2 regions of the Halalkalibacterium halodurans genome follow, and region 1 is predicted to be linked to the other one. Evidence: riboswitches for the same ligand, from Rfam matches in the RefSeq annotation. Region 1 holds a riboswitch; the other holds the start of a gene.
What was found. A riboswitch is a leader RNA that binds a small molecule or an ion and turns the genes downstream of it on or off. The one in region 1 is predicted to bind cobalamin.

Region 1 (7,321 bases):
ACTACTACGATTAATACTCTCCAACTTCGTCATTAACGTTCTTGCGGAGCGTGTGTCCAATGCCCCTGTCGGTTCGTCCGCCAGAACGATATCTGGATCAGAAATCAAACAACGCGCGGCGGCGACCCTCTGCTTTTGCCCACCAGACATCTGAGATGGGAATTTATGAAGAATATCTGCAATATCTAAAATACTTGCCAGCTCATCTAACTTCACACGCGCTTTTGTAAAATCCACTCCATGAATGGCTAATGGTAATAGGATATTTTCTTGTCCCGTTAGATTATCCAGCAATTCAAAGTCTTGAAACAAATACCCGATTCGACTGCCACGATACTTCGCTAAATCCTTACTATCAAACGCACTGATGTTTTTTCCATGTAAAAGAACACGTCCCGAGGTGGGTTTAATAATCGTAGCAATGCAGTTTAATAATGTCGTTTTGCCAGAGCCACTTGGACCCATGATTCCTAAGAATTCTCCTGGGAGAATGTCAAAATTAACACCCTTTAACGCTTTTGTTAGATTGTTTTTCTTTCCGTAGTTTTTTTGTAAGTCTTGAACCTCTAGTAATTTTCCGTGACTGGCCATGTGAAACTCCCCTTTTCTATCATCATTTTCGGAAATCATCATCCACCGGATGGAGCTATTCACATTTTAACCAGTATGACAGACGAAAAACACTTACACCTAATGTAAGGAAAACGGAAGGGTTGATCTAATATTCTTAAAGATTTACGCTATAGAGCTTACAATAAAAAAACGGCCTCATAGAGACATCCTGTCCTAAGAGACCATTCTTTTAAGCATATCTGCTCGAATCATTCGATTTTAAAACGACCCTTCAAGTGACAACTTCTAATGTATTAATCGTCACCCCACGTTGATTAGAGAGAGTCGGTACCTGTAAAGAAGGAATACGGCCTAGCCATCCCAACGATGACTGTTTCTACTGCTCCTTGCCAACATCCTCAATGGCACCAGACACACCAGCTTGCTCAAATGTCGCCATTTCACGTGCAATTCGGATGGCTGACCTTACAATCGGAAGGGCAATGGCCGTCCCGCTTCCTTCCCCAAGACGAAGATTTAGATTGACGAGTGGTGTTAAGCCTAAAAGTTTGTTCACACAGACATGACCAGGCTCCACTGATTGGTGGGATGCAATCAAATAATGCACACATAGGGGTGCGATTCGAACCGCTGTTAGGGTAGCCACAGCCGTGATGAAACCGTCGACTAAAACAGGGATTCGCCATGCTGCTGCGCCTAGTACAATCCCTGCAAGACCTGCTATTTCTAATCCCCCTACTTTGGCTAAAACGTCAATCGGATCTGCTGCGTTGGGCTGGTTGACTTCAATGGCCCGCTTGATCACAGCGACCTTTTTTTCTTTTCCTTCATGACTTAGACCTGTCCCAAAACCAACGATTTGCTCCACCGGTACCTGCTCGAGTGCAGCGAGCATCGCACTGCTTGCCGTAGTATTTCCGATTCCCATCTCCCCAAGCGCTAGCAACTTAGCTCCATTCTGTATAGCTGCCTGTGCAACATCGATCCCTACCTCTATCGCAGCAATGGCTTCTTCTCTTTCCATGGAGGGGCCTTGCGCCATATTATTTGTTCCATGGCGTACGTTTTTGTTGATTAAACCCGGAAGCTGCAACGTGCCATTGACACCAATATCAACAACCTGTACCGAGGCATTTGAGACACGTGACAACACATTGATCGCTGCCCCACCTGTAATGAAATTATGAACCATTTGCTGAGTAACTTCTGATGGATAAGCTGAAACGCCTTCAGCGGCTACGCCATGGTCTGCCGCCATTACGATTACGGTGGCAGGATCAATTTCAGGCTGGGTGTGACCCGTAATGCCCGCTATTTTAATCGCCAATGATTCTAATAAACCTAAACTCCCCAAAGGTTTCGTCAGAGTGTTTAAATGTTGTTCCATTTGTTGCTGTGCTTTTGTGTCCAACCCATTGATTGAACCAATCGTTTCCTTTACTTTTTGCATGATCCTTCCTCCTTTGATGGTAACTCCCGACCACACAAAAAACCCCAGCTTAAATAAGCTGAGGGTATGCCATGCCTCATCAATGACAGCGCATCTTCTTAGGCAGGTCTCCTGGCTCCGATTCATCGCATGCTACACCTTCCCAGTTTCCCAGTGGTATTGTAGCAGCTCCTCGACTACAGTGGCGGGCTCCGCGTCGTTTTAAAACTTCCCTATTCTCCTACAAATGAGGCACCTAAGAAGCCTATTAAACTGTATTACTACACTACAATTAAATCATAAAATCATTCGGTTAACAATCCGTCACATTAGCAAATAGTCCCCAGTTCTGGAATACTCAATAAACCTTCTATTCACTTATCTTGCTAATTAACTTCTGTCGATTTTACATCATTCTCAACCTTGGAAGGAAAAGCCTTTCCGCTTCGTTTAATCTTTTGGTAAAATTTAAAGAGTGGTTAAAAATCGTAAGAGGGAGAATTTAGATGATGACAACCCCTATTTATGTAGTAGACGCTTTTACAAATCAAGCTTTTAAAGGGAATCCAGCAGCCGTCTGTGTTCTTCCTACTTCACGAGATGATATTTGGATGCAGCATGTTGCTTCGGAAATGAATTTATCCGAGACTGCTTTCCTCCACCCTTATCAAGATGGATACTCATTGAGGTGGTTTACACCAAATACAGAGGTCGATTTGTGTGGACATGCGACTCTGGCAAGTGCCCGTATTTTATGGGAACTGGATCACATAAGCGCGGAACAGCCCATTACATTTTATACTAAAAGCGGAATACTTACTGCTAGTAAACGCGGCGAATGGATCGAATTAGATTTCCCATCTGAACAACCAAAACAGGAAAATGTGTATCCTAATGAACTGATTGATGGATTAGGCATTCAACCGTTATATGTTGGCCGAAACCGATTTGATTATTTAATTGAAATAGACTCTGAACAAAGGTTAAAAGAATTAAATCCTAATTTTTCACTATTAGAACAAATCGATACTAGAGGAATCATTGTAACAAGCAAATCGACATCAACTGAATACGATTTTATTTCAAGATGCTTCTTTCCAGCGGTAGGTGTGAACGAGGATCCTGTTACAGGGTCAGCCCATTGTTGTCTAGGTCCATACTGGCAAGAAAAATTAAACAAAAACGAATTTCTTGCCTATCAGGCTTCTAAAAGAGGAGGCATCCTAAAAATCAAATTGCAACATGATAGAGTTTTCTTATTAGGGCAAGCCATCACAGTATTGAGAAGTGAGCTCCTCCTTTAACTCGTAACCTATTCATCCATGAATGATGAGATGATTTAATCATCCGCAAGAATTTAAAAAAGGTAAAAATAGTGCAACATTAGAGGAGTGACAGTGAGATGAAAATAGAGCATGTAGCAATCTGGGTCAAAGATTTAGAAGCTATGAAAACATTTTATGTTAAGTACTTTAATGGACATGCAAACTCAAAGTATCATAATAAAGATAAGAAATTTGAATCTTACTTTCTAACGTTTGACGGGGGTGCACGTTTAGAGATTATGTGTCAGTCAGGTATCGATAAGCCGGATCAGGACGATCGGATGGGTTGGGCTCATATTGCCATTTCTCTGGGGAGCAAGGAGGCCGTCAATCAGATGACAGGCCGCTTACACAATGACGGTTACCGCCTTGTTAATGGTCCTCGTGTTACTGGGGACGGCTATTATGAGAGTGTGATAGAGGATCCTGAAGGCAACTTCTTAGAATTGACTGTGTAAAAAATATCGCGCCCTTTAATGGAGCATCGTTCTTGATTACCGTGCTGCATTGATATTCCCGGCTTAACCGTTCTCCTATAAAAACGTGCATTTCTATAGGAGAACGCCATAAAGGCATGGTTAATCCCTGTAGTGACTTTTCCTTAAAGGGTGATTACCCGATCGCATCGGTCGGCAACTTCAGGATCATGGGTAACGATCACAATCGTCATTCCTTCTTGGTTCAATTGGCATAACAAATCAAGAATGACATTGCGGTTAGCCATATCAAGTGATCCTGTTGGCTCATCAGCTAACAACAAGTCGCACGGCCGTAACAAGAGGCGTGCAATAGCCACACGTTGTTGTTCCCCTCCTGATAGCGAGTGGACTTTTTTATTTAGTTTGTTAAAGAGACCGACTTTTTCTAACACTTCCTTTTTCTTTTGTTGTTTGAATGTACGTGATCCCTTTATAAGTTCGAGCGGGACGTCGAGATTTTTCGAAACCGTTTCATCATCCATTAAAGCAAAGTTTTGAAACAAGTAAGCGATTTTGCTTTTACGGAACTGCAATGCCTGTTTGGAATGGTATGCTGGCTTGTTCTTGCCAAAAAGCCGCACCGTGCCGCGATCTTCTTTTTCTAACAGACCAATAATGTTTAAAATCGTTGTCTTTCCTGAGCCGCTTGGCCCTGTAATCGCGATCATTTCGCCACGATCAATGGTTAAGTTGAAGTCACGGAGCACCGTTTCTGAATGAAAAGATTTGCTGATGTCAGTCAGTTCTACGATTGCAGCTGCCATTCGTTATTCCCCCTTTAATACGCTAACTTTGTTTTTCTGCTCGAGCCTCATTAACACAACAGACGTGACCACCACTTCCGTCAAGAAAAGGACAAGTACGACGATCGCCAAGTATTGGGTCCCACTATGGCGGTAAAGGGCAATGCCTAAAATGACGACCCATGTTGCCAACGTCCAAAACAGGACATTACGGTAAGCACGAAACAGACTGTGGCCGAAAAGGCGCCGCAATAGAAAGCGTTTTTTGTGTTGTGCGAACAACAAATGGCTTGATTGCACAATCATAAACAGGGCGATTGTTGCCGTAAGCACAAACAGGATCGTATCAAGTGTTAGTGCCCGTTGGATCTCAGTAATGTCTTTTTGTGCTTGTTCATTAACGGTCACCAAGTGTTTGGCATTGTCATCAAGCTGCAAGTCGCGCAAAAGCGGAAGATAGTGTTCATAGGTTTTCGCTGTATTTTGGTCCAACAGTTTGACTTTTAGCGGATCATTTCCGACTGAGCCACGAAAGAAATCTCGTTCCATTGGATAGCTGTTATTCTCCGTAAGGACTTGTATGATAGGGTCAACAATTAGATTGCCTTCGTTTGGGAAGACATAGAGATTAAAGCTAAACACTTCTTGAGACGAAGCGAGCCAAATGATGTCAAACGTTTGCTCTTGCAAGTGGGAATAAGACTCTGCTTGATATTCGGGCATCGTTGCCCAATACGCATAATCTTCTTTAAAGTAAGCAATAATATCTTCTTTCTGGTCCTTATATTGCTCAGGAACCAATAACACACGATTGGTTTCTTCTTCCTGAATGGCAATACGTTTATTATTCTCATCTACTAGCGGAAAAGCTTGTAAATAGTTTGGGTTCACTCGTATTGAACGAATATGTTCTTGTGAATATTCCGTAGCCATTCGCAACCATTCTTCTTCATAAAGTACTGCATCTATATAGAGAGCGCCCACAGCATTTAGCACTGGATACAAGCTCTTAGTTAAGGAAATATCTGTTTGCCATAAGCCACTCTCCTGGTTCATTTCTTCTTGGTCGTAACCGATAGAATGGGGATAAAATTCGCCGTAATCTTTACCGAACGCCCAATCGGTCATCGAGTTACGCACTTCTTCCATTATTGTCAGGCGATCCGCGATTTGTAGCAAAAAAACAATGACAGAAACGAGGGCGACCACCTTGGCTACTTGGCTTACGATTAAAAACAGCTTCGTTTTCGTGTTGTTTTTAATGCTCTCGATTAAGGAAGAACGACTGCTATAAAACACAAACAAAAAGGATATCGCCAGCAGAAGCAGGAATGGCCATGATCCGGTAACCATTGTAGCGAAGAGATAGCGAGGTTGCCAGCCAAACAAGGCAAAAGCCAACAGGGGCAAGAACAACAAATAAAAAGCAAAAAAACCTCCACAGGCATTGCCGATCAATCGTCGCCATATCTTAAAAAGCGAAAAACCGTGCATGCTATAAATCGCGACTGTTTTGCCGTTTCGCATAATGTAAAACATGAGCATCAGCCCTGTTATTCCCCAAAGCGTCCATGCTAACGTTTTCGGAAAGGTAGGATCAAATGTTGTGCTCACATGACTAGGCTCTGTTTGAACAGCAAAATCATCGACTGTTAACGGTTCAAGCTCTTCCACATAGTCTTCAAGGTAATGGTTGAATAAATCGGCAAGCGTGGCGGAAAACTGCTCTTTCGTAACAGTACCAGCTTGTTCCACTTGATAGGTAGCATAGGGCGAGACATAGTTAGGAAACTGGTGCAACGGCCTAACCGTTCGTGTATGTGTCTGGCTCAATGTTTGTATCGTCCCTTTGATTTCCTCAACGTCTTCCTTCGTTCGCCGAGAAGACAAGATCAAGTCACCATCACGGGTATCTTCACTCGTTAAACGAGAGCCGTGTCGAAGTGGAATCGCCTCTAGAAAGGGGCTTTTTTCTGTCAGCAAGGCAAACGTCGTCAAGGCAATCTTGTCGCCTTCCCCAAGGAGTTGGACATCACGCAACAAATTTACCTGATGATGGGTAGCTGCTTCCTCTAACACAGACAACACAATATCAGGCCCTAACAAATCGATTCGTGGAATCGTAACAGCAAAATCAGCATACGCTGCTGCCGACCATGCGTGCACTTCTTTGTCTGTCTCCAGTAAATACGAAACATAAGCCGAAAACAGAAAAGAAGCAGCCAAAAAAACGAGAAAAAGACGCTTCATGAAATAAACCCCTTCGTAATCATTCCTGTTATATGTATCGTGGAAATGAAGCGCTTCGCCCAGTAGATACTGGACGAAGCGGCATGTTTAGTACGTAAAACGATAGAACGTTGCTGGTAAGTTTTTGTTGCCGCGGATGCTAGCATAGGTAGTTGCTCCCGGACCGCCTAGCGGCGAGACGGCTCGATCATTCCCTAACTGTGCAGCAGAACGGTGCGGCCTGTCACGATGATAGTAATTAGAATAAGCCGTTTTTCGAGTGTCTGTAACATTGGTAATGCCTCTTGACCAGATCCAAACCGTGCTCTGGGCATCGACTGTTTCAAATGGCGTCACATCGGCATTTGATACGCCCTCTTGTTCTGAAACCGTTTCTGGTTCAGCGGCCAATACTTGTTGGGAAGCAAGTGCTAGAAATGTGGCTGCAGCTACTGAAAAGAAAATCTTTTTCATTTAATTTTCCGATTTTTGGGTGCAAATTAATTCTATAAATTGTTGAAAAATTTGTCAATGCCTTTTTAG
Region 2 (7,321 bases), 190 kb from region 1:
GTAACTTCTCCCTTGTCTTCAAGCTAATCAGATCAATGAGGATAACAACGACCAACGTATAAAGAATAAGCGCCAGCACTTGGTCATAGTTAAAGGAACTGAGCGCTCGGTTATAGAATAGCCCGATTCCACCCGCTCCAACTAATCCGAGAATCGCGGCCGCTCGGATATTAATCTCAAACGTGTAAAGAACATAGGACACAAAGTGGGGCATGATTTGCGGTACGACCCCAAACGCTATCCATTGTAATTTGTTTGCCCCAACGGCCGTCATAGACTCTAGCGGGCCGTCATCAATGTTTTCAATCGCTTCGAATGACAACTTCGCAATGATTCCAACAGAAAAAACAGACAGAGCCACAATGCCTGCAAGGGATGAATATCCAAGAATCGCCGCAAAAATAGCCGCAAGCAGTAAGTCAGGAATCGTCCGTAACACATTTAACCCAATACGCGACGCTTCAACAAGCCACCGTACGTGATACATGTTCCTTGCGCACAGGAACATGACGGGGATGGAGAGAAGTGTTCCCATCGTTGTCCCAAGTAAAGCCATTCGAATCGTATCGAGCATTGCCGGTGTCGTTGTGACGATATAAGACCAGTCCGGCGGAAACATGCGTGATATGAGGTCAAACATATTGGAACCATTTTGAACAATGACATAAGGGTCAGCTTCAATGTAAATAGCACTTGCAAAAACAACGATAAATAGAATCACGAGAAAAAGGTAAAAGGAATGTCGTGAAGGCTTTATTGGCACCCGATCATTCAGTTTCGTTTCCATCACCCGACTTCCTTTCCTAACAATTCATCCTCTTTAAGTGGTCTACCGTAAATATCTTTAAACACCTCGTCTGTTGCTCTTTGCGCTGGACCATCAAAAACGACCTTTCCGTCCCGTAAGCCAATAATTCTTGTGGCATACTCTCTTGCTAAGTCAACAAAATGCAAGTTAATGACAACTGTCACCTGATCCTCTGTATTAATTTTTTTTAAATCATCCATCACTTGTTTCGTCGTGACCGGATCTAGCGATGCCGTCGGTTCATCAGCCAATATCATTTTTGCCTCTTGCGCAAGGGCACGAGCGATCGAGACACGCTGCTGTTGACCGCCTGATAATTGACTAGAACGGGTATAGGCTTTTTCTAAAATATTAACTCTTTCAAGTGATTGAAGGGCGAGATCTACATCTTTTTGAGGAAATAGATTGAAAAGCGTACGAAACGTGTGATTATGAGCCACCCGACCAGAAAGGACGTTACGTAAGACAGTGGAGCGTTTCACAAGATTAAAATTTTGAAAGATCATTCCAATATCTCTTCGCATCATACGTAGCTCTTTTCCACTTGCTGAAGTGATCGATCGACGATTAATCATAATGTCACCATCGGATATATCGATCAAACGATTCATGGCACGCAATAAGGTCGATTTACCCGCTCCAGATAAACCGACAATCGCGACAAATTCCCCTTTTTCAATCGTTAAATTAATATTGTCTAACCCTATTACTCCATTCGGATACACTTTTGAGACATTCTTCAGTTCAATCATAGAAATCCAACTTTCTAATAAGTAGTTAAGTCGTAAAATGAGAAAGCTTGGTTCACCCAAGCCGTAAATGGCGGGTGCAATTTTTTCTTATCCTTCATCTTTTACAGAAGCAAAGTCCTTAAAGAGGAAAAAAAGTTGTTCAAAAGGGAGCTCTCCCCCCTTTTGGACAACCTCAAGATCGTGAGCCCCTAGAGATACGACCTATTAATAGACTAATAGAGAAAAGTAATGAAGTGAAAATCAGAGATTCAGTAGCCTTTATTCGCCTTGAACACGCTCCGCATAGTCACGAACGATATCAAAGGTAGCATCTTCTGATTCGGTATAACCTTCATGCGTATAGATATCACGAATAATCTCTAGACCTTCTTCAGATTGACCAATTTTAATAAAAGCTTGCTGGATCTTCTTTTTCCACTCATCGTCCATATCGGATCGGACAGAAATCGTGTCATTTGGAATCGGCTCTGTGAACGAAATCACCTTTGTATCTTCAAAAACAGTCGGAAAATCACCCGCAACAACATTACGCGCATCTTGGAAAATCGCAGCAACATCTGCCTCACCGTTTAAGACAGCAGTAACTCCTGCATCATGACCTTGGAGAATGAGCGGATTCACATCTGTTAAAGGATCGATCCCTTCGTCTAACAAAATCGCGGCAGGCCAAACGTATCCCGCTGATGATGTGTAGTCCTGGAAGGCGACCGTTTTCCCTTTAATATCTGCAATCGATTCAATATCAGAGTCGGCACGGGCAATAAACATCGACAAATAGTAATCGACTAGCTCATCTGTTGGTGAACCATCCTCGTTCACTCCAAACCGTTGCGATTGCAAGATAACCTCTGCTGCACCGTACTCATCGTGAGCTTGTACATAAGCGTTTGGCGGCAGGAAACCGACATCAACCTGACCAGAAGCCATCGCTTCAACGACCGTATTATAATTAGTTGATACACTAACTTCCACATCAATTCCTAATTCATCTGATAACAGATTCTCAAGCGGCTTGGCTCTAGCCTCTAACGTTTCAGCATTTTGCGATGGAACGAACTGAACCATTAACGATTCAGGTACATAGGCTTCACTATCTGTACCGCCAACCGCGTCCCCTTCGCTCACTTCACTGTCCGTGGCACTTGAGCCACATGCAGTTAAAAATAATGAGGTGGCTAGCAATAAAGATGCCCCTGCTTTTTTTAATCCCATGATGTACGTCCTCCATATGAAATAGATTTTTTAGAAAGACCAGATATGTACTGTTCATTCAGCCTTTTCATGAAAAGTGTACCACGCAAGAAGTAACAGTTATTTTTTAAAAATGTAAATTATGTAAGGGTTTTGTATACAATTGATTAATGTTTCAACTCTCGATTTACTGCTCTGAACGATGCCACTCGCAAAAAAATATATTACATTAAAATAGCAAAAACAGAGTAGAATACTATGATTTATTGGATTAGAGCTTGATATAAAGGGGTTAGGAGGAAAGAAACTGATTAGGTTTTCGCTTATTTCCTACTTGACAAATCGGCTTTCCTCCGTTAAAGTGGATTAAAATTTCATCGTTTGGGAACAGGTACGTTAAGTCACATGATAGACTTAATGTTTAAAAGGGAATCCGGTGCAAATCCGGAGCGGTCCCGCCACTGTCATAGCTGAGTTGTAACGATATTGTCACTGACCGTTCATTGGTTGGGAAGACTGTTGCAATGTTGACGCTAGAGCCAGGAGACCTGCCTGTTCTAACAGCACTGCTTTTACCTACGGGAGATAGGGAGGTGTTTCAAACATGTTTCGTTGCATCCAACGAAGGATATTTTTACCACTCTCCCATATTGGTAAAAATATCCTTTTTATTTTACCTTTTTACTCTATCACTTCAAGGAGGAATTTTACATGTTGACTAGCAATCTAGGATACCCACGTATTGGCGAAAACCGCGAATGGAAAAAAGCACTTGAATCGTTCTGGGCAAATGACACCACTGAAGAACAATTGCTCGCCACAATGAAAGAGCTTCGCCTCAATCATTTACGCGTGCAACAAGAACAAGAGGTTGATCTCATTCCTGTTGGTGACTTTACCCTTTATGACCATGTGCTCGATATGGCCGTAATGTTCGGAATTATTCCAAAACGATTCTTACAACAAGGTGATACGCCGACACTCTCTACTTACTTTGCTATGGCACGAGGAAGCAAAAACGCCCAGGCGTGTGAAATGACGAAGTGGTACAACACAAACTACCATTACATCGTTCCTGAGCTACATGATGCTGCACCACGCTTAACGAAAAACGCTCCACTTGAGGCCTATTTAGAAGCAAAAAATGAATTAGGCATTGATGGAAAGCCTGTCATTCTAGGTCCATACTCATTTGTAAAGCTAGCCAAAGGCTATGAAGAGGATAAGCTTCAAGAGACGATTCAATCATTGCTACCGCTTTACATCCAGGTCATCCAGGAGCTCGTCGATGCAGGTGCTCGTTCCATTCAAGTGGATGAGCCATCCCTTGTTACCTCCATTTCAGCACGAGAAATGGCGCTTGTTACACGTATTTACGAGCAAATAAACGAAGCGATCGCCGATGCACCACTCTTCCTACAAACGTATTTTGACGCGGTGACTTTTTACGAAGAGGTCGTCTCTCTTCCAGTGAAGGGCATTGGTCTAGACTTTGTTCATGGTGGGGCAAAAAACCTTGAAGCTCTCCGTACGTTCGGATTCCCTGAAGATAAGGTGCTTGCTGCCGGAATCATTGATGGACGCAACATTTGGATTAGCAACTTACGCGAGCGCCATGAGCTTGTTCATCAATTAGAACAGCATGTAGCGAAAGATCGTCTTGTATTGCAACCATCATGCAGCCTTCTCCACGTACCGGTTACAACCAAGCGTGAGGAAAAACTCGACCCAACGTTGCTAGGTGTGCTTGCATTTGCTAATGAAAAACTAACCGAGCTTCACACATTAAAACAGCTAGCCGCAGGAAATGAAGCTGAGGTGAAAGAAGCGCTTGAGGCCAATGACGACGCTTTAGCCGCTCTCGAAAAATCAGGCTGGCGCTCTGGAGCAGCAACATCTCATAACCTTGAAAACAAAAAGCGCCCACAATCCTTTAACGAGCGCCGTCCGGTTCAAGAAGAAAAATGGCAGCTTCCTCTTCTTCCAACGACAACGATCGGAAGCTTCCCGCAAACAAAAGATGTGCGTCGCACAAGATCGTTATGGCGAAAAGGGGAGCTATCGACAGTCGAGTATGAGCGGACGATGAAGTCCTACATTGAAAAGTGGATCAATATTCAAGAAGAGCTTGGCCTCGATGTACTCGTTCACGGAGAATTTGAGCGCAACGACATGGTTGAATTTTTCGGTGAGAAGTTAGATGGCTTTGCATTCACAGCCAACGGTTGGGTGCAATCATATGGCTCCCGCTGCGTCAAGCCGCCAATCATTTATGGAAATGTGAGCTTCACCGAACCAATGACGGTAGCAGAAACCGTGTATGCCCAATCGTTAACGGACAAACCGGTGAAAGGCATGCTCACAGGCCCTGTCACGATTTTAAACTGGTCGTTCGTTCGTGATGACTTACCGTTAACTGTGATTGCACATCAAATCGCGGAGGCCCTCACCCATGAAGTGACGGCATTAGAAGAAGCGGGTATCGAAATGATTCAAATTGACGAACCGGCGATTCGTGAAGGTCTGCCATTAAAAGCTGAAGATCAGCAAGAGTACTTAGACTGGGCCGTGTCCGCCTTCCGTGCGAGCTGCGCCCATGTGAAGGCAACGACGCAAATTCATACTCATATGTGCTACAGCGAATTCCATGAAATGATCGAAGCCATCGATGATCTCGATGCAGACGTCATTTCCATCGAGACATCACGAAGCCACGGAGAAATGATTAGCGCGTTTGAAAAGACGACGTATGAAAAGGGAATTGGGTTAGGGGTCTACGATATTCACAGCCCTCGCGTTCCTTCAGAAGAAGAAATGCTAAATGTCATCCGCCGCGCGTTAACGGTCTTGCCAGCTAGCCTTTTCTGGGTTAACCCTGATTGTGGCTTAAAGACTCGCGCGGAAAAAGAAACCGTAGCCGCCCTTAAGAACATGGTAGCTGCCGCACGAGCTGCACGAGAAGAGCTAAAAACGAAAGCTTAATCCTCTCACGAAAGGGGTAAGGATGAGACAAGAAATCATCTACTTCTTAGAGCATACGACGGATGCTGCCGTCATGAAGAGGGTCATCGACAACCTTGACCATAAAGGATTATGGATGTTAATCCAGTATTTAGAACGGACGAATCAACAGACAAAGCAGAAATGGCACGAAGCACTGAACGCTCATTTACGCTTGTCTTAGACGAGTGCTGCTCTAATAAAGGCGTTAGCCGCGGTGGCTAACGCCTTTATTTTTTACAATCCTACCTTTTCGCTTCGTCGCTCCAGCAAGATGACGTCCCGCCACACACCCTCTCGTTTTGCAAGTCGTTCCCGCTTCCCCACTTCGCGGAATCCTAACTGGCGGTGTAGCTTGAGACTGGCCACATTTTCAGGGAATACAGACGCCTGCAACGTCCAATACCCTTGCTTTTCACTTTCTTCTACAACGGACGCCAGAAGCTTTCGCCCGACTCCCTTTCCTCTTCCTGTCGAGCCAACATAAACGCTGACTTCGGCTACTCCTTGATAAACACAGCGACTGGAGACTGGGCTCAAGGCTACCCAGCCAACGACCTTTTCTTTAATCTTTGCCACAAAACGGCAGCTTTTCACATGACCGGCATCCCATTTCTCCCACGAAGGGGCTTCCGTTTCAAATGTGGCATTCCCTGTTTCTATCCCTTCTCTGTAAATGCGTTCTACCTCAGGCCAATCGTTGTCTGTCATTTCGATTATCCGTATACTTTCCACTGTGCTTCTCCCCCTTCAAGCTAACATTTCATGTATCACACGAGCTAACGCTTTTATGCCGTATTCGAGCCTTTCCCCTGTTTCGTATGAATAGGAAAGACGAATATAAGAATGCTTCAAGCCTTCATAAATCGTACCTGGATGAATTAAGACGTTATCTTTTAAACAGCGGTGGAAGACACGGTTCATATCAACCGGGTGTTTTAATTTGCACCAAATGTAAAACGAACCGGAGGGCCGATTCCATTCCGCTAGCTCCCCCATATGCTCCTGCAACAATTGAAGCATCGCGTTTCGCTGATTTTTCAGCTTGTCTCGCACAAACTGGGCATGACTCGTAAACCAATCATTATTCGTTAACCATCTCTGTGCGATCGCTTGGGAAATGGAGCTCGCCCCATAATCGGTCTGCATTTTCATGTCTGCCAAACGGTGGATAACCGGCTCTGGACCGATGACCCAGCCGACTCGAAGACCAGGGCTGATGATTTTTGACATGCTCCCGAGATAGAGAACATTCCCTGTTTGATCGAGTGATTTTAACGGAGGTGGTGGAGCCGCATCGAACCAAAGCTCCCGGTATACATCGTCTTCAATGATTGGCAGTTGAATCGCTTGGCAAACATGTAGTAGCTCCTTTCGAACAGCGGTGCTGTACGTTACATTCGTTGGATTGTGGAACGTAGGAATCGTATAAAACATTTGCACATCTTGTTGCCTTTTGTATTGTCGTAAAACGTTCGGCTTGTGTTGCACGTCCGCTAACGGCACCTGGACCCCACGTATGTTCGCTGACGTAAGTATACGTAACGACATTAAATAGGACGGGGACTCG

Region 2: linked by a shared signal. The riboswitch ahead of metE (5-methyltetrahydropteroyltriglutamate--homocysteine S-methyltransferase) and the one ahead of cobT (nicotinate-nucleotide--dimethylbenzimidazole phosphoribosyltransferase) in region 1 are both predicted to bind cobalamin.

The regions. Positions count from the first base shown of each region.
Region 1 is NZ_CP040441.1:312,809-320,129, reverse strand. It holds gene FED51_RS01690 (ABC transporter ATP-binding protein) at 1-591, opposite strand, end outside; gene cobT (nicotinate-nucleotide--dimethylbenzimidazole phosphoribosyltransferase) at 950-2,023, opposite strand; cobalamin riboswitch at 2,108-2,277, opposite strand; gene FED51_RS01680 (PhzF family phenazine biosynthesis protein) at 2,509-3,306, shown strand; gene FED51_RS01675 (VOC family protein) at 3,405-3,785, shown strand; gene FED51_RS01670 (ABC transporter ATP-binding protein) at 3,929-4,570, opposite strand; gene FED51_RS01665 (bacteriocin-associated integral membrane family protein) at 4,574-6,799, opposite strand; gene FED51_RS01660 (lactococcin 972 family bacteriocin) at 6,887-7,252, opposite strand.
Region 2 is NZ_CP040441.1:501,732-509,052, reverse strand. It holds gene phnE (phosphonate ABC transporter, permease protein PhnE) at 1-787, opposite strand, end outside; gene phnC (phosphonate ABC transporter ATP-binding protein) at 787-1,560, opposite strand; gene FED51_RS02525 (phosphate/phosphite/phosphonate ABC transporter substrate-binding protein) at 1,819-2,772, opposite strand; cobalamin riboswitch at 3,124-3,321, shown strand; gene metE (5-methyltetrahydropteroyltriglutamate--homocysteine S-methyltransferase) at 3,463-5,733, shown strand; gene FED51_RS02515 (hypothetical protein) at 5,756-5,935, shown strand; gene FED51_RS02510 (GNAT family N-acetyltransferase) at 5,989-6,477, opposite strand; gene FED51_RS02505 (aminotransferase-like domain-containing protein) at 6,502-7,321, opposite strand, start outside.